One region of the Micromonospora sp. NPDC005413 genome, then DNA from elsewhere that is predicted to be linked to it. Evidence: riboswitches for the same ligand, from Rfam matches in the RefSeq annotation. Region 1 holds a riboswitch; each other region holds the start of a gene.
What was found. A riboswitch is a leader RNA that binds a small molecule or an ion and turns the genes downstream of it on or off. The one in region 1 is predicted to bind cobalamin.
Positions count from the first base shown of each region.

Region 2: linked by a shared signal. The riboswitch ahead of bluB (5,6-dimethylbenzimidazole synthase) and the one ahead of ABZS37_RS27925 (ribonucleoside-diphosphate reductase subunit alpha) in region 1 are both predicted to bind cobalamin.
Region 3: linked by a shared signal. The riboswitch ahead of cobN (cobaltochelatase subunit CobN) and the one ahead of ABZS37_RS27925 (ribonucleoside-diphosphate reductase subunit alpha) in region 1 are both predicted to bind cobalamin.

Region 1 is NZ_JBEXEV010000037.1:8,470-14,682, forward strand. It holds gene ABZS37_RS27915 (ROK family protein) at 399-1,541, opposite strand; gene ABZS37_RS27920 (MFS transporter) at 1,583-2,809, shown strand; cobalamin riboswitch at 2,905-3,122, shown strand; gene ABZS37_RS27925 (ribonucleoside-diphosphate reductase subunit alpha) at 3,320-5,632, shown strand; gene ABZS37_RS27930 (ribonucleotide-diphosphate reductase subunit beta) at 5,671-6,213, shown strand, end outside.
Region 2 is NZ_JBEXEV010000005.1:151,142-157,354, reverse strand. It holds gene ABZS37_RS09765 (protein kinase) at 1-986, opposite strand, end outside; gene ABZS37_RS09760 (PHB depolymerase family esterase) at 1,504-2,769, shown strand; cobalamin riboswitch at 2,811-3,011, shown strand; gene bluB (5,6-dimethylbenzimidazole synthase) at 3,041-3,670, shown strand; gene ABZS37_RS09750 (glycosyl hydrolase family 18 protein) at 3,853-5,193, shown strand; gene ABZS37_RS09745 (mechanosensitive ion channel domain-containing protein) at 5,588-6,213, shown strand, end outside.
Region 3 is NZ_JBEXEV010000021.1:36,651-42,863, reverse strand. It holds gene cobN (cobaltochelatase subunit CobN) at 1-1,922, opposite strand, end outside; cobalamin riboswitch at 2,261-2,390, opposite strand; gene ABZS37_RS21175 (MBL fold metallo-hydrolase) at 2,742-3,449, shown strand; gene ABZS37_RS21170 (hypothetical protein) at 3,486-3,821, opposite strand; gene ABZS37_RS21165 (RNA polymerase sigma factor) at 3,952-4,533, shown strand; gene ABZS37_RS21160 (hypothetical protein) at 4,526-5,245, shown strand; gene ABZS37_RS21155 (hypothetical protein) at 5,335-5,832, shown strand; gene ABZS37_RS21150 (hypothetical protein) at 5,914-6,213, shown strand, end outside.

The sequences.
Region 1 (6,213 bases):
CCCAAAGATCAGATGATCACTGGGAGTATACGGAGGGCCGCTTCGACGCGTCAACGACGTCGATCATCCCTGGACCATAGACATCCAACGTTTCCACCCGGTGCCGACCGGTATCCTCCTGACCTCCGTACCGGTTGCCGGACCTCCGTCGCGGCCTTCGTCGTCGTGGTCAACTCCGGGCCGGGCCGCTGCGGGCGACCAATCCCCACCTGGTAGCAGGCTTGTGCCATCCACTGTGGAAACTCGCCGCTCGCGCTGGCACGGTGGCCCAGCGTGGTCCAGGAGGCCCCGTACGGTGTGGTGCGGGGGAGTCGGATGCCGGCTCTGAAGATTGGACGTTCGCCCTCCGGAATCACCGTATTGACGGCGGGATTCGTTCCATCCATTGACTCGATACATCAAATCTTTACGCCCGAGTGCCGGTCCCGTCCGGCGGATCGTTGCCGCTGGGGCGGAGCGAGATCCGGAACGCCGTAGTGCTTGTCGAGGACCTGCATGGCGGCACCCGCGGCGATCACGTCCGCGCCCAGGCTGGACAGCGTCACGTCCGTGCTGAGCCAGTCCGCGCGTGGCACGTCGGTGTGGACGGCTTCCTCGACCGCCGCGAGATAGTGCTGCGCGTGCCGCAGGAGATCGGCGCCCGCCAGCACCACGTGGGAGAGGTCGAGTGTCTGGAGCAGGTTGACGACGCCGACGGCCAGGACGCGAGCGGCCCGCCCGATGTCTCCGGCCTCGGCAGCGTGGTTGTGCACGATCTCCAGGCATCCGTGGCGCCCGCAGACGCACGGCGGCCCGTCCAGTTCGACAACGGTGTGGCCGAACTCCCCGGCGTTGGTGTGCGCGCCCCGGTGGGCCGTGCCGCCCAGCCAGAAGCCCCCGCCGATGCCCGACTCGACCATGATGAGAACCGCGTCGCCGAACGTCCCGCCGTGCCGCCACGCCTCGGCCGTGATCCCCGCGGTGACGTCCTTGTCGAGGTGGACGGGCAGGCCCAGGTGCGTCTCGGCGATCTCGCGCAGCGGTACGTCGTGCCAGTGCCGCAGACCGTGGGCGTCACGGACCAGGCCGTTCGCGTGGTCCAGCGGGCCGATCATGCCGATGCCCACGCCGGTCAGCCGACCATCGAGGTCGTTGCTGCCGGTGATCGCGTCGATGCCGGATTTCAGGGCGTCGAGAAGCTGCTCCGGGGTGAAGTCGCCGGGCAGCGGGCTGACCGCCGAGTAGTGCACGGTGCCTGCCAGGTCGACCAGCACCAGCCGCAGCGTGCGGCGGGCGACGTGGGCGCCGATCGCGTACCGGCTCTCCGGGACGAGTTCGTAGACGACCGCGGGCTTGCCGATGCCCGGGCGGCGGACGCCGGCGGGACGGAGCAGGCCGTCGGCGGTCAGGCGGGCGATGACCTTGGAGACCGCCTGTGGCGTCAGGCCGGTGGCGTCGACCACGGTCGACCGCTCGAACGTCCGCACGGTACGGCCCAACGCCATGACCAGCGCCTGGTTGTAGCCGCGCAGGAAGGTGACGTCGGCTGTGGTGCGCGTCATCCCACCACCCTATTACGCAACGCTGTTGCTAAATTCGCTCGGTGCATGGATTGAGCAGAGGTCGTCGCCTGGCGGCGGTTGTCGCGTTGGCGCTGGGCGGGGTCGCGGTCGGCCTGACCGAGTTCGTGGCGATGGGGCTCCTGCCCGACATCGCCCGCGATCTACTCCCGCAGCAGTACGCCCAGTCATCGTCGGGCGCGGTGGCTCGGGCGGGCTGGATGATCACCGCGTACGCGCTCGGTGTGGTCGTGGGCGCGCCCCTGCTCGCCGCCCTGACCGCCCGACTGCCACGCAAGAAGTTGGTGCTCGGGCTGCTCGTCCTCTTCGTCGTCGGCACCATCGCGTCGGCGACCGCGCCGACGTTCGACCTGGTGCTGGTGGCCCGGTTCGTCGCGGCGCTGCCGCACGGCGCGTACTTCGGAGCGGCCGGTCTGCTCGCGGCGACCCTGATGGGCCCCGGTAACGAGGCCCGGGGGTTCGCCGCCGTGCTCAGTGGCCTGACCGTGAGCAACGTCGTGGGCGTACCCCTGATCACGCGGCTCGGGCAGGCGGCCGGTTGGCGTACGGCGTACCTGGTCATCGCCGGGGTGTTCGTGCTCACCCTGTTGGCGGTTCTGGCGGTCGTCCCGGAGGTCGTCGCGGCGGTCGACGCATCCCCGGCCGCCGAGTTGAGGGCGCTGCGGACCTCGCAGGTGTGGCTCGTCGCGGCCGTCGGGGCGGTGGGCTTCGCCGGGTTCTTCGCGGTCAACACCTACATCGCACCGGTCACCACCGACGTCGCCGGCCTCTCGGCCGCGACGGTCCCGTGGGTGCTGGTCGCGGTGGGCCTGGGCATGACCGTCGGCAATGCCCTGGGTGGTTGGCTCGCGGACCGGGACCTGCGCCGGAGCATGATCGTCGGTTTCGTCGCCATGATCGTGAGCATCGCCGTCTTCAGCCTCGTCGCGTCGAACCGCGTCGGCCTGTTCGTGGGCGCGTTCCTGGTGGGCGCGACCAGCCTCTACCTGGGGCCGGTCCTACAGGCGCGCCTGATCACGGTGGCGCCGGGTGCGCAGTTGATGGGTGCGGCGATGAACCAGTCCGCCATGAACATCGCGAACAGCCTCGGCGCCGCTCTGGGCAGCGTTGCCATCGCCGCGGGCTTCGGCTACCTCGCGCCGGCCTGGGTGGGCGTGGCCCTTGCGATTCTCGGGCTGGGCCTCGCGGGTGTCAGCTTCGCGGCCGAGCGACGCTCGCGTGCCCCGGAGCCGGTCGCCGTCGCGAACTGACCCGCCGGCCGGGGACCGGTGACGGTCGTCACCAGCCCGCCACCGACACGCCCGGGACCGACATGTGGGGTGTGACAACCGCAGCGTCCCTATATATGGTGTCGAGCGCAGCTGGTTCGGCCGCTCATCCCGAGTGGTCGAGGCAAGAGGGAACCCGGTGAAAATCCGGGACTGTCCCGCAGCGGTGAGTGGGAACGACCGCCGTCATGAGCACTGGGCCACCAATGGGCCTGGGAAGCGACGGCCAGTAGGAGATCGGCGAGCCCGGTCGTGCCCGCGAGTCCGAAGACCTGCCAGCGCGCCGCGCACCCGTACCCGGGTGGGCGGCGGTCCGAGGCCGCGTGGGACGGCTGACGCCACCTGACCCACGCCTGACCGGCGTGGCGTCCGCCGGTGTCCGTCTTCTCCTCGCGTCCGAGGGCCATCAGGTCTCGAACTCGCGAGGAGTGAGTGGTGACAGTCACCGAGGTAGTCCCGGCCAGCGGCGAGGCGGCCCCGCGGCGGACGCCGATGCAGGTCCGCAAGCGCAACGGCGCCACCGAGTCCGTGGACGTGAACAAGATCGTCCGGGCCGTCGAGCGGTGGGCCGACGACCTCGCCGACGTCGACCCGATGCGCGTGGCCACCCGCACGATCAGCGGCCTGTACGACGGCGCGACGACGGCCGAGCTGGACCGGCTGTCCATCCAGACCGCGGCCGAGATGATCGGCGAGGAACCGCAGTACTCGCGCCTCGCCGCCCGGCTGCTGGCCGGTTACGTCGAGAAGGAGGTGCGTCGGCAGGGCGTCACCTCGTTCAGCGCGGCGATCCGGATCGGCCACGCCGAGGGCCTGATCGGTGACGACACTGCCGCCTTCGTCGCCGCGCACGCCACGATGCTCGACGACGCCATCGACCCGGACGGCGACCGGAGGTTCGAGTACTTCGGCCTGCGCACGGTGTACGACCGGTACCTGTTGCGCCACCCCACCAGCCGGCTGGTGCTGGAGACCCCGCAGTACTGGCTGCTGCGGGTGGCCTGCGGGTTGTCCCGTACGCCCGACGAGGCGGTCGACTTCTACCGGCTGATGTCCAGCCTGGCGTACCTGCCCAGCTCACCGACGCTGTTCAACTCCGGGACCCGGCACACCCAGATGTCCTCCTGCTATCTGGTCGACTCGCCGCGCGACGAGCTGGACTCGATCTACCAGCGGTACGCGCAGGTCGCCAACCTGTCGAAGTTCGCCGGTGGCATCGGCATCGCGTACTCCCGGGTTCGATCCCGGGGCGCGCTGATCCGCGGCACCAACGGGCAGTCCAACGGGATCGTGCCCTGGTTGCGCACGCTGGACGCGAGCGTCGCCGCGGTCAACCAGGGCGGTCGACGCAAGGGCGCGGCCTGCGTCTACCTGGAGCCGTGGCACCCGGACATCGAGGAGTTCCTGCAACTGCGGGACAACACCGGCGAGGACGCCCGGCGTACCCACAACCTGAACCTGGCCAACTGGATCCCGGACGAGTTCATGCGCCGGGTCGAGGCCGACGAGCTGTGGTCGCTGTTCGACCCGCACGAGGTTCCGGAGCTGCCCGACCTGTGGGGGGAGCGGTTCGACGCCGCGTACCGGGAGGCCGAGGCGCAGGGTCGCTACGTGCGGCAGGTCCCGGCGCGGGAGCTGTACGGGAAGATGATGCGCACCCTCGCCCAGACCGGCAACGGGTGGATGACCTTCAAGGACGCCGCCAACCGCCTGTGCAACCAGACGGCCGAGCCGGGCAACGTGGTGCACCTGTCCAACCTCTGCACCGAGATCATCGAGGTGTCCAGCGACGCCGAGACCGCGGTGTGCAACCTGGGCTCGGTGAACGTCGCCGCCCACCTCACCGACGCCGGCATCGACTGGGAGCGCCTGCGCGCCACGATCCGCACCGCCGTGACGTTCCTCGACCGGGTCATCGACATCAACTACTACCCAACCCCGCAGGCGGAGGCGAGCAATCCCCGCTGGCGGCCGGTCGGGCTCGGGCTGATGGGCCTGCAGGACGTGTTCTTCGCGCTGCGACTGCCGTTCGACTCCCCGGCAGCGCGGGAGCTGTCCACCCGGATCAGCGAGGAGCTGTACCTGACCGCGTTGGAGACCTCCGCCGACCTGGCGCGCCGCTTCGGCGCGCACCCGGCGTACGGACAGACCCGGGTCGCGCGAGGCCAGCTTCAGCCCGACCTGTGGGGTGTCGAGGGCACGCAGACCGCGCGCTGGGCCGCGCTGCGGCAGCAGATCGAGGAGTACGGGCTGCGCAACTCGCTGCTGGTGGCGGTCGCCCCGACCGCGACCATCGCCTCGATCGCCGGGTGCTACGAGTGCATCGAGCCGCAGGTGTCCAACCTGTTCAAGCGCGAGACCCTGTCGGGGGAGTTCCTCCAGGTCAACACCGCTCTGGTACGCGAGCTGAAGGCTCGTGGCCTGTGGACCGACCGCATCCGGTCGGCGATCAAGCGGGCGGAGGGATCGGTGCAGGACATCGCGGAGCTGCCGCCCGGCGTCCGGGAGTTGTTCCGCACCGCGTGGGAGCTGCCGCAGCGTGCGCTGATCGACCTGGCCGCCGCCCGAGCCCCGTTCATCGACCAGTCCCAGTCGCTGAACCTGTTCCTGGCCTCGCCCACCATCGGCAAGCTCTCCTCGATGTACCTGTACGCCTGGAAGGCCGGGCTGAAGACCACCTACTACCTGCGCTCGCGCCCCGCCACGCGGATCCAGCAGGCCACCGTCGCGGTTGTCGCGCCGTCGGACGCCGAGACGCTGGCCTGCTCGCTGGAGAACCCCGAGTCGTGCGAGGCCTGCCAGTGACCACCGCCGACACCACCGCCGACACGAGGACCACGCACATGCTGCTCGACCCCGGGATGGACCTCACCCTCCGCCCGATGCGCTACCCGCACTTCTTCGACCGGTTCCGCGACGCCATCCGTAACACCTGGACGGTCGAGGAGGTCGACCTGCACGCCGACCTCGCCGACCTCGACAAGCTGTCGCCGGCCGAGCGGCACCTGGTCAGCCGCTTGGTGGCGTTCTTCGCCACCGGCGACACGATCGTCGCCAACAACCTGGTGCTCAACCTGTACCAGCACGTCAACAGCCCCGAGGGTCGCCTCTACCTGTCCCGGCAGCTGTTCGAGGAGGCTGTGCACGTCCAGTTCTATCTGAACCTGCTCGACACGTACGTGCCCGACGAGACCGAGCGGTTCGCCGCCTTCGCGGCCATCGAGAACATCCCCTCGATCCGTCGCAAGGCCGAGTTCTGCTTCCGCTGGATCGACTCCCTGAGCGAGCTGCGAGAGCTGCGGTCCCGGGAGGACCGGCGGACGTTCCTGCTCAACCTGATCTGCTTCGCCGCCTGCATCGAGGGGCTGTTCTTCTACGGCGCGTTC
Region 2 (6,213 bases), on a different contig from region 1:
GGCACCGTCGGCCGGGTCGGTATCTGCGGCTGCGTCGGGTGCGGTTGCGGTGCCGTCGGCGTGACCTGGGGCAGCGGGTGGTTCGGCGTCGGCGCGCCCGCGGTCTCGTTGCCGGCCTGGAGCAGGTTCTCCCGACGTAGCGGATCGGCGACCCTGCCGTCCTGCCGGAGCAGCCGCACCAGCACGCGCTCGGCATCAGGCCGGTCCGCCGGATCCTTGGCCAGGCACTCCCGGATCAGCTCGTCCAGAACGGGAGGCAACGCAGGCAGCTCAGGCGGATCGTGCAGCACCCGGTGCATCACAGCGAAGAGCGAGTCATTGCCGAAAGGCGGCCGACCACCGGCGGCGAAGGCGATCGTGGCCGCCCAGGCGAAGACGTCGCAGGGCGGACCGACCGCGTCGTTGCGGAACCGCTCGGGCGCCATGTACGCGGTGGTCCCCATGACCCGGCTGGACGCCGTCTCGGTGACGCCCAACGCGCGGGCGATGCCAAAGTCGATCACCCGAGGACCGTCCTCGCCCAGCACCACGTTGTCCGGCTTCAGATCGCAGTGCACCACCCCGGCACTGTGGATCGCGGCGAGCGCGGTGACGGTGCCGACCGCGAGCCGGTGCAGGGCGTTACCGGTCACCGGGCCACGCTCGCGGACGTGCCGGTGCAGGGTCAGGCCCTCGATGAACTCACTGACCACGTAGGGCCGCTCGCCGCCCACCTCGGCGAAGAGCACCTGCGCGGTGCAGAACGGAGCGACCCGGCGTGCGGCGGCGATCTCCTTCACGAACTGCGACCGCGCCCGTGGATCACTCAGATCGACGTTGACCATCTTGACCGCGACCCGGTCACCGACGTCGTCCTCACCGAGATAGACGACCCCCTGCCCACCCGCGCCCAGCCGGCCGACCAGCCGATACGGGCCGGCGGTGACCGGATCGTGCGTCCACAGTTTCGCCAACCCTGGCACCGGCGTGCCGGCCAGTTCTGACATCCCGACTCCATCAGTGTCGTGCCCGGCCACCGGCGGCGCAGGACACGGCCATCGTGCCATGTCCGCCGCCGGTGACCGAGGGCGTTCGACCATGGGTCGAGGTCGAAGAACACACATTCCCAGGGGACGTGACTCGGCGCCGGGTCTGGCATGGCCACTCCCCCGCACAGCCGCCGCACGTCCAGGCCGGCTTGATCGGGCGGTGAGTGGTCACTGCGGGCCGTCCTGGCCGTACAGACAACCGCCAACCCTGGCACTACGACAGGGCCAGGTTTGTGGAGGACCGTCGTCGGAGGTCAGCGCGGGTACGCCTGATCTGGCGACCTCGCCGTTGATCGGTAGCCAGTAGAACGGAATGAGCGCGGCGACTGCGATCAGGCAGGGAGTCCTCGCGGTGGCTCCAACGGCCTCCGGCGCCCTGATCACCCGTGGCGGCACCGGTTGCCAGCGGATCTCTGCGGCGCTAGGTTGAAATTTCATCGATCAACGTCTACCTCGCAAGGTACCGGGGGCCCGCATGTCCACGTCTGTCACTCGCCGCACCGTCCTGGCCGGTGGCGCCGGTGCCGCCATCGGCCTGGCGATGCCCGGCCCCGCCGCCCACGCCGGTGGCCACCACCCCACCAGCGTGAGCTTCACCCTCGACGCGAGAACGCTCGACGGCGGTGAGCAGGTCACCTCGGTCACTCTCGACACCGGCCGGCTCGGGCCGATCGACACCGCCGGGCTCACCCCCGGCACGTTCACCGTGCATGCCAAGGCCACCAGCCCGATCCCGATCGCTCCCGGCGATCTGATCTTCAGCGAGTACGACCTGGACCGCACGGTGACCGCGGCCCGGCTCGACCGCCACGGAAACATCGTGCTGGAGCTGAGCTACGCCGAAGGCCAACTCGGCGGTGGCACCCTCGGCTACATCGTGAGCAGGGGCCGCAACGTCCGGCTGGACCTCGTCTACACCATCAGGCAGAACACCCCGCTCGTCCGGCGCCACGGCCCGCCGGTCACCATCACTCGCTTCGTGCAGGGGCGGCTGTCGAACCCCGAGGTGGACGCCTTCAGCCACCACGTCTCGGGCTCGGGCCTGAAGTACCGGTTGTACTCCCCGGAGCGTTCGCCCCGCCTCGGTCGGCTGCCGCTGATCCTCTGGCTGCACGGCGGCGGCGAGGGTGCCGCACTGCCCGACGACTACTACGACAACGAGACCACGCTGCGCGCCAACCGCGGCGCGTTGGGCTTCGCCACCCCGGAGGCTCAACGGATCTTCTCCGGCGCGTACGTCGTCGCTCCGCAGAGCACCTCCTACTGGATGGAGGACGGCCCCCGGTTCGCCCCGCTGATCCGCGAGATCGTCGAGGACCTCGTGCGCCGCAAGCGTGTCGACCCCGACCGGATCTACGTGGCCGGTTGCAGCAACGGCGGCTACATGTCCCTGGAGATGACCGTCGCCTATCCCGACCTGTTCGCCGCGTCGGTGCCGATCTGCGGCGTCGTCGAGCCGCTCGACGGGGAGGGCCCGCCGCTGATCACCGACGCGGAGCTGGCGAGGATCCACACCCCGACCTGGCTGGTCACCTCGCGCGACGACGACACCGTGCCACCCGAGACCAACACGATCCACGCCCATGACCTCATCCCGGGATCACTGATCACCCTGTACGACCACGTTGTCTGGAACGGCTACCAGTTCCCCGGTCACTGGTCCTGGATCTACGTGGCCCGCAACGACCCGAGCCGCAACGGCACCCACATCTGGCAGTGGATGGCCCGCCGTCGTCGGTGATCCGCCGCTCAGGGTCATCGTCCGGGCCACTATGGTGCTCGGTGGCACAAACGTTGCGAGGTGCCCCGCGCGAGTGGGGAGAATCGGGAAGCCGGTGTGAGTCCGGCACGGGCCCGCCGCGGTGACCGGGGAGTTGCCACCTACGCGTACCAGACGCAGCCACTGGCCCTGAGGGGCTGGGAAGGCGGGTGACCAGCGTAGATCCGGGAGTCCGAAGACCGGCCTCGCGTCATCGGCCCCGCCAGGGGCACGAGCGCAGCGGGAGCCTGCCTTGAACACCGGACTCTACGAGACCATCCACCGCCGCCGGGACGTACGTGCCCAGTTCACCGGGGCGCCGATCCCCGACGACACGTTGCACCGGATCCTCACGGCGGCGCACGCCGCGCCGAGCGTCGGTCTCTCCCAACCCTGGGACTTCATCCTGGTCCGCGATCCTGAGCTGCGGCAGGAATTCCACCGGCACGTGGAGCGGGAACGGGACACCTTCGCGGCCACACTTGACTGCGCGGCGGCGGAACGCTTCGCCCGGATCAAAATCGATGGCGTACGCGAGTCGACGTTGTCGGTCGTGGTTACGTACGACCCGGAGCGGGGTGGACCGGCCGTGCTCGGTCGTCACGCGATCGCCGACGCCGGCCTCTACTCGGTCTGTCTGGCGATCCAGAACCTGTGGCTGGCCGCGACCGCCGAGCAGCTCGGAGTCGGTTGGGTCTCGTTCTACCGGGAGCCGTTCCTGCGCGACCTGCTCGGCATTCCGGCCACCGTTCGCCCAGTGGCGTGGCTCTGCCTCGGCCCGGTCACCCAACTGGAGCAGACGCCGGACCTGGAGCGGCACGGCTGGCGCCAGCGACGCCCGGTGTCGTCGGTGATCCACCACGATCGTTGGACGACCGGGTGACCGGCGCGAAGGCGCCAAACGGCATCGTCGCGAGCACGCGTGCCCGGACTATCGGACGTCTACGGCTACCGACCTCCGCACTCCCCCAACTTCCCGGGATCTGTAAACAACCCTTGATATTAAACTTCACGGACGTCAATATGTGTGGAGGTCGCGGGTCGCCGAAGCCTGGGGAGTGAGCCATGAGAAGCCGTCGATTTTTCGCAGTGCTGGCCGGGGCGGCGATGACCGTCACGGCCGCCGTCGCCTTCGTCCCCAGCAGCATGGCGGCCGTGTCCTCGGCCAACGCCATCCCGATGGTCGCCTGCACCGCCCCGGCCTGGGCCGAGGGCCCCACCTACCAGGCGGGCGCCCAGGTCACCTACGGCGGCCGGCTCTACCAGGCTCTCGTCACCCACACCGCGCACCCCGGCGCCGGCTGGAACCCCGCCGCGACCCCGTCGCTGTGGCGCGACCTGGGCGCATGCTCGGGAAGCACTCCGCCGCCCACCACGCCACCACCGACGACCCCGCCGCCCACCACGCCACCACCGACCACACCTCCCCCCACCACGCCGCCGCCAACCGGTGGGACCTGCGCGGTGAAGTCGCGGCCCGCCGGCAAGGTGTTGCAGGGCTACTGGGAGAACTGGGACGGCGCCTCCAACGGCGTACACCCCGGCCTCGGCTGGATCCCGATCACCGACAGCCGGCTCAACCAGCACGGCTACAACGTGATCAACGCAGCGTTCCCGGTGATCCGCTCGGACGGCACGGTCCTCTGGGAGAACGGCATGGACGCTGGCGTCAAGGTGGCCACCCCGGCCGAGATGTGCCAGGCCAAAGCGGCCGGCGCCACCATCCTGATGTCGATCGGTGGGGCCGCAGCGGGCATCGACCTGAGCTCCAGCGCGGTCGCCGACCGGTTCATCGCGACGATCGTGCCGATCCTGACGGCCTACCACTTCGACGGCATCGACATCGACATCGAGACTGGCCTGACCGGCAGCGGCAACATCAACACCCTGTCGACGTCGCAGGCAAACCTGATCCGGATCATCGACGGAGTGCTGGCCCGGATGCCGTCGAACTTCGGCTTGACCATGGCACCGGAGACGGCCTACGTCACCGGCGGCAGTGTGGTCTACGGCTCGATCTGGGGTTCGTACCTGCCGATCATCAAGAAGTACGTGGACAACGGCCGGCTCTGGTGGCTGAACATGCAGTACTACAACGGCAGCATGTACGGCTGCGCCGGCGACTCGTACCCGGCGGGCACCGTGCAGGGCTTCACGGTGCAGACGCAGTGCCTGAACAACGGCCTCACCATCCAGGGCACCACCATCCGCGTGCCGTACGACAAGCAGGTCCCGGGCCTGCCCGCGCAGAACGGGGCGGGCGGTGGCTACATGTCGACGTCGTTGGTCACGCAGGCGTGGAACTCCGTGCCCGGTATCAAGGGCCTGATGACCTGGTCGGCGAACTGGGACGGGTCGAAGGGGTGGACCTTCGGCGACAACGTGAAGCGCCTCCAGGGCCGCTGACAGGCAATGGCGCCGGGGCGTACCGTCAGCCGGCCTCCCGGCGGGCGCGGCCCCGGCGCGGCGCGGACTACCAACCGGCATCGATGCCAGGCGGACCTTGTCACGGTGATGACCGGCAACCCCTGACCCTGAAATCACCAGCCATGCTGCGAGCAGCGCGACCCAAACAACTTGGTGCTCGGCCATAGGCAGCCGATCACGCATCCTGCGCCGGCTCGCAGAAAGCCTGCGGGCAGGCCTACCGTCTCGTTCGGCAGCCGCCGGACGTCGGTCACGGCCGTCTGGCATTCCCGATATCCGCCGCCTGCCACCGGATCGGATGACACCCTGAACGCGGGGAGTGCGGTCGCGAGCCCGGGAGGGGCGGCATCGGGATCACGGTGAACAGCTTCTGATGCGTACCGCGTTGATCGTGTTGGCCGCGCTGGCGGCGGCCGTGGTCGTGGACCTGGTCTCCGGCGTGCTGGTGAACCGGGTTGCCCATGGCCGCTACAAGTGGCTGCTGGAGCCGCTGCGGCGCACCTGCCGCCGCCCGGCGGCCGCGGTCCTGCTGGTCGGGGGGCTGTTCTACGCGCTGCCGCCCGGACCGGCCGGGTGGCAGCGTTATCTGCGGCACGCCATCCTGCTGGTCCTGGTCGCCGTCGGTGCGTGGCTGGTGATCAAGGCATTGAACGTTGCCGAAGCGGTCGTGTTCAGCCGGCTGCCGAGCGATCCGGTCACGAGCCGGCGGGTCCGGCGGGCCCGGACCCAGATCCGCCCGGTGCGGCGGCTCACCGTCGCCGTGGTCACGATCGTCGCGGTCGGTCTGATCCTGATCACCTTCCGGCCGGTACGCCTCTTCGGCGTCTCCATTCTGACCTCGGCCGGGGTGGTCGGCGCGGTGATCGGCCTTTCCGCCCGAACCGCGCTCGCCAACGCGTTCTCCGGCATCCAGGTCGCCTTCGCCGACGGGCTGCACGTCGGCGACGTGCTGGTGGTGGACGGCGAATGGGGCCGGGTCGAGGAGGTGAAGCTGACCAA
Region 3 (6,213 bases), on a different contig from region 1:
TGCAGCACGAAGTCGTCGAAGTCGTCCGCGTCGGGCATCGCCTCGGCGTGCAGGTCGTGGTGCAGCTCGGCGGCGCGTACCAGATCCCAGATCTGGGCCCGCACGGTCGGCACCTTGGCAGGGTCGAGGGCCTGCACGGTGGCGTACTCGTCGAGCAGTTGCTCCAGTTTGGCCAGGTCGCCGTAGGTTTCGGCGCGGGCCATCGGCGGCACGAGGTGGTCGATCACCACGGCGTGCGCCCGCCGCTTGGCCTGGGTGCCCTCGCCGGGGTCGTTGACGATGAACGGGTAGACCAGCGGCAGGTCGCCGAGGACCGCGTCGGGTGCGCAGTCGGCGGCGAGGCCGAGGCCCTTGCCGGGCAACCACTCCAGGGTGCCGTGCTTGCCCAGGTGCACCACGGCGTCCGCGCCGAAGCCGCCGTCGGCGACCGGTGCTGCCAACCAGCGGTACGCGGCCAGGTAGTGGTGGCTGGGCGGCAGGTCCGGGTCGTGGTAGATGGCGATCGGGTTCTCCCCGAAGCCGCGCGGCGGCTGGATCAGCAGCACCACGTTGCCGAAGCGAAGCCCGGCGAGCGCGATGTCCCCGCCCTCGGTGTAGAGCTCGCCCGGCGGCTCACCCCAGTGCTCCCGCATCCGCTCGCGCAGCTCTGCCGGGACCTGGTCGAACCAGCGCCGGTACGTCTGCCCGGGCACCCGGGCCTCGGCCGCGGCCAACTGCTCCGGGGTGAGCCACTCCACGTCGTGACCGCCAGCGGCGATCAGCGCGTGGATCAGCGCGTCACCGTCGTCGGGCAGCGGCGCGTCGCCCAGGTGGTAGCCGGCGTCGGCGAGCGCGGCGAACAGCCGGACCGCCGAGACCGGGGTGTCCAGCCCGACGGCGTTGCCGACCCGGGAGTGCTTGGTGGGGTACGAGCTGAGCACCACGGCGATCCGCTTGTCGGCGTTGGGTACGTACCGCAGCCGGGCGTGGCGCACCGCGATCCCGGCGACCCGCGCGGCCCGCTCCTCGTCGGCGGCGTAGACCGAGAGCCCGTCCGCGTCGATCTGCTTGAACGAGAACGGCACGGTGACGATCCGGCCGTCGAATTCGGGGATGGCCACCTGCATCGCCGCGTCCAACGGGGACAGTCCGGCGTCACTGCGGGCCCACTGCGCACGGGTGCTGGTCAGGCAGAGCGCCTGGATGATCGGCACGTCCAGGGCGGCCAGCGCTCCGACGTCCCAGGCGTCGGAGTCACCGCCTCCGGAGGCGTCCGCGGCGACCGCGCCGCCAGCCGCGAGCACAGTGACCAGCAGCGCGTCGCAGCGGGCGAAGAGCCCGAGCGGACCTGCGCCCCCGGTCAGCCCCCGCAGCGAGCCGCAGAAGATGGGCAGCGGGTTGCCGCCGGCCGCCCGCACCGCCTCGGCCAGCACGTCGACGAAACCGGTGTTGCCGGCCAGCGCGTGCGCCCGGTAGAAGACGATCCCCACAGTGGGCCGGCCCGGTTCGGCCGGGTGCTCGCCGTGCACGCCGTACGCCGGGGTGGGTGCGGGTGGGGCGAAGCCCTCGCCGGTGAGCAGCACCGTGTCGGAGAGGAACCGGGCCAGCTGCCCGAGGTTGTCGGGCCCGCCCTCGACCAGATACGCCAGCGCCTGGGTGACGACCCCGGACGGCACGGTGGAGATGGCCATCAGCTCGGCGTCGGGTAGCGCCTCGCCGCCGAGCACGACCGTCGGCACGCCGGTGGCGAGCACCACCGCGAGGCCGTCCGGCCACGCCTGACGACCCCCGAGCAGGCGTACGACGACGAGGTCGACCCCGTCGAGCAGGGCGGGGACCTCGTCGGCGGGGACCCGCGCGGGGTTGGCCAGCCGGTAGTCGGCGTCGCTGGCGCGGGCGGCCAGCAGGTCGGTGTCGGCGGTGGAGAGCAGCAGGATGCGCACGGCAGGCTCCGAGAGATGACGCCCTGGTCACCACGGGGGTGACCGGGACGATGCGAGTGGGCGCGGCGTCAGCCGGTACGACGGCCGGGCGGACGACTCACCGACGCGGGCGTCGGGGACGGTCAGCGCCGGGCGGTCAGCTCAGCGGTATCGGTGGCCGACTCGGCCGGCTCGGAGCACACCGACGCGGCCGGTTCGGAGCATGCGGGTGCCGCCGGTCGCGGGCACGGCGAAGCGCCCACCGTGCGGTTCATGACGATGCTCGTCGATGAATGAGACGCCGTGCGTCATCGGGTCCTCCTCGGGTGTCCACGCCCTGGGGTACGTCCCGACGGCCGAAGTATCCTGGCTTCCGGATCGACGCTCTCCCCCGGCCTTCCAACCGCAGACACACGGCCGTGACTCACGAGGGGGGATCGCTCCCCGGTGACAGTGGCGGGACCGCGTCGGATTCACACCGACTTCCTTCACTGCCGTCAGGCCGCGAATGCTGCCACACCGCCGCGCCGCCGGTCAACGCCGACCCCGACACCGTCGGGTGGGTGCAATTCATCGAGGTTTGACGATTGGCTCGCGGGTGAAAACCAGGATCGCAATGCCCTGGGTCAATGCGGCCGATCCTTTGCTCTGCTTCACCCGACGCAACAGTGCCGACGTCTATTCGGTGCACCCGCGTAAGCAGAACGAAGCGCCCGCACGCATGCCCTGGCCTGCCCCGATCACCCGGCGGGACAGTGGCTCCCGGCCCCGGCACCTAGGATCGGTGATCGCCGGACCAGCGTCGGCCATCAATCTCGGGGGTCGATCACCATCGTCGCCATGCAGTTCCGTCACCTCGCCGGCCAGGTCTGGCTCTGCCCAGGCGATCCGGATCCGGACGCGGTCCAGGCCGGCGTCGCGGTGGTCGCCGACGAGCGCGGCAGTGTGATGATCGACGCCGGGCAGAGCCCCGCGCACGCCGCCGAGATCCGGGCCGCGCTCGCCGACGCCGGGCTGCCGGAGCCGCGCTGGCTGGTCTACACCCACCATCACTGGGACCACGTCTGGGGCGCCTGCGCCTGGCCCGAGGTGGAGATCATCGGGCACGAGGCGGCCGTGCCGCTGCTACGCGCCGAGGCCGCTCGGCCGTGGAGTCACCGTTACCTGCGCGAGCAGGTACGCGCCGACCCGCGCCTCGGCCCGAGCTTTCGCGCCCGGGCACTCGCCATGGACTCGTGGGACGACTTCGCCATTCTGCCGCCCACCCGGACGTTCACCGACGCGGACGAGGTGCCGGTCGGGGTGCGGCTGCGCCACGTCGGCGGCGGGCACGCACCGGACTCGACCGTGGTGCTGGTGCCCGACTCAGGGGTCATGCTGCTGGGTGACTGCTTCTACCCGCCGCCGGCACACCTGCGCCGACCCGAGGACGGCCTCGACCTGGCGCTGGTCCGGCGACTGCTCGATGACGAGTACGGCTGGTACGTCTCCAGCCACGCCGAGCCGATGACGCTGGAGCAGGCCCACTCAGCCGTCGACGACGCCTGAGCGCAAGGGCGGTGCGGCACCCAACGGGCGCAGCGTTCAGCGGGCGTGGCGTTCCGGGTGGGCGCGATTCCACACCCGCATCCGTTCCGGGTAGCCGGTGCGCGCCGCCTCGTACAGCGGCACCGCGTGCTTGCGGGCGATGGTGCCGGCGGCGCGCGGCGTGCCGGTACGGCGGCGGATCCACTCGCCGTCGTGGGCGATCGCCATCACGGTGGTGTCCGTCGCGGTGGTCTCCGGCTCCAGGTAGAACTCCACTCCCTGCCGAGTGGCGACGAATTCCTCCAGCGCCGCGAGGTCGTCGCGGGTCGCCTCCCGGTCCAGCTTCGTCGGGGTCGCCTCGGCACCCCGCGACCGGCGATTGAACCAGCTCATGCCCAGCCCCTCTCCTCGACGCCCCTCCAGTGCAGCACCGAATCCTGGCAATACCCTGCACGTCGGATGGGAGGGAGCTGACCCGGTCCGAAAGAACCACGGGTGGAACCCGTGGCGCGTGGGCGGTGTCATGAGTGTGATCCGAACGGAGGCTCCCCTGGACGACGACGCGCTCGTCACCCGCGCCCGGGCAGGTGACCTGGAGGCGTACGACCTCCTGGTCGCCCGGCACACCGCGTCCGCGCACCGGACGGCGGTGCTGCTCGGCGCGGGCTCGGACTGCGAGGACGTCATCCAGGAGGCGTTTGTGAAGGCGTACCGCAAGTTGTCCCGTTATCGGGGCGAGTCGTCCTTCCGATCCTGGCTGCTCGCGATCGTCGCCAACGAGACCCGCAACCTGCACCGGTCCCGCGGCCGGCGGGACGGGCTCGTCCTGCGGGCCGCGGCGGCGGATCCAACGGCGGAGATCGCCGAGGACGGAGCGGTCGACGCGGTCCTCGCCGGGGAGCGGCGCGCCGCGCTGGTGGAGGCCCTGCGTCAACTGCCGGTGCGGGACCGCGAGGTGATCGTCTGCCGATTCTTCCTCGATCTCACCGAGGAGGAGACGGTGGCGGCACTGGGCTGGCCCCGGGGCACGGTGAAGTCGAGGACATCCCGGGCACTGGCGAAGCTCCGCGGCATGCTCGACCGCGAGGAGGTCCGGCATGGGTGACCTCGAACGGGAGTTGCGCGACCTCTCCGCCTGGCTGGAGACACCCGATCCGCCCGACGTGACCGCCCGCGTCCGCGTACAGCTCAGCAGGCCCGCCCCCCGGCGCCGCCGGTGGCGCTCGCTCGCCGCGATGGCGCTCGTCGCCCTGCTCGTGGCGGTGTTACCGCCGACGCGTGCCGCCGTCGCCGACGCTGTTGCTGGGCTGCTGCGCTTCGCCGGAGTCAGCATTGCCACCTCGTCCGCACCGGCACTGCCCAGCGGCACTCCGTCGCCGTTGCCCGCGCAGCGCGCCACCGCGCTGGACGAGGCACAACGGGCGGTGCGGTTCCCGATCCGCCTACCGGCGAAGCTGGGCCCGCCCGAGCGGGTGCTGGTCGCCGACCCCGACGCCACGGGCAACTGCCGGGTGGCGACGCTGCTCTACGACGGGGGTGCGCTGCGCATCGACGCGTTCGACGGTCGGCTCGATCTGGCCTTCCACAAGGAGGCCAGTCCGCCGGGTGTGGCCTGGGTCCAGGTCAACGGCGACTTCGCAATCTGGGTCGACAGTCCACACGTGCTGTCGTACGTGGACCGTGCGGGCGAGGTCCGCAGGGAGACCGCCCGACTGGCCGCCTCGACCCTGATCTGGCAGGAAGCCGACGTGAGCTACCGGCTTGAGGGCGCTCTCACCGAGGCTGAGGCGATCGAGGTCGCCAGCTCGTTGCGCTAGGAACCTGGCGGGCCCGGCCGGTGTCGTGAAGATGCGACGAGTCGTCGACGCGTACCGGAAGGGGCGAGATGGGTTCATGGGGCAGGTTGATGCTGGCATCATCGGTGGTCCTGCTGGCGGGGTGCACGACCACGACCAGCGGCGGGTCGGCCGCGCCGGCTGGCGCTACCGCCAATGCCACCACGGCGAGCGCCGCGACAGGCTGCGGTACGCGGGTCGAGACCGGCTCTCTGCCCGACTGGGCGGACGCCGGATTCAGTGGGGACGCGCGGGCCCCGCACGTCTTCGGGGCGAAGGGCGACATCGTTGCGGTGCTGTTCGCTCATCCGCTGCGGCTGCACAGGAAGGACGGGTCGAACAACAAGATCCTGTGGGTCGCCCGCGCTGCCACGACCTCGCCCGACCCGACGTCACCGGCCACCTTGGTGATCACCGCGACGCTGGACGGCACCGACACCCGGGTGACCCGGGAGGTCGCCGGCGGCCCGGGCCCATCGATCATCGACATGCCACAGGACGGTTGCTGGCACCTCGACCTCCGCTGGTCCGGGCACACCGACACGATGGACCTGGTCTACGCCCCATGAGCTGCCCACTGCCGTTCGTCGGGAGCTGTCGAAGCGACAGTTGTGCTCGGGCCGGTCGGTGGGCCGCATAGGCTGCCTGACGTGCCTGAGGACCTGCGGACGGCGGCGGCCCGTAACAACGCCGAATGGTGCGACATCGTCTGCGGCAGCCACGGGTTGGCAGGTCGTACCGACGCCGAGGCCTGGTCGGTCCCCCGCCGCTCCCCACCGTGGTACCCGGACGCGGTCACCCTGCGGCCCGGTGTCGATGCCGAAGCCCTGCTGGCCCGGATCGACGCGGGATCCGGTGCGTCGGTGAAGGACAGCTTCGCCGACCTCGACCTGTCCGGGTACGGCTTCCGGGTGCTCTTCGACGCGCAGTGGATCCACCGCGCACCGACG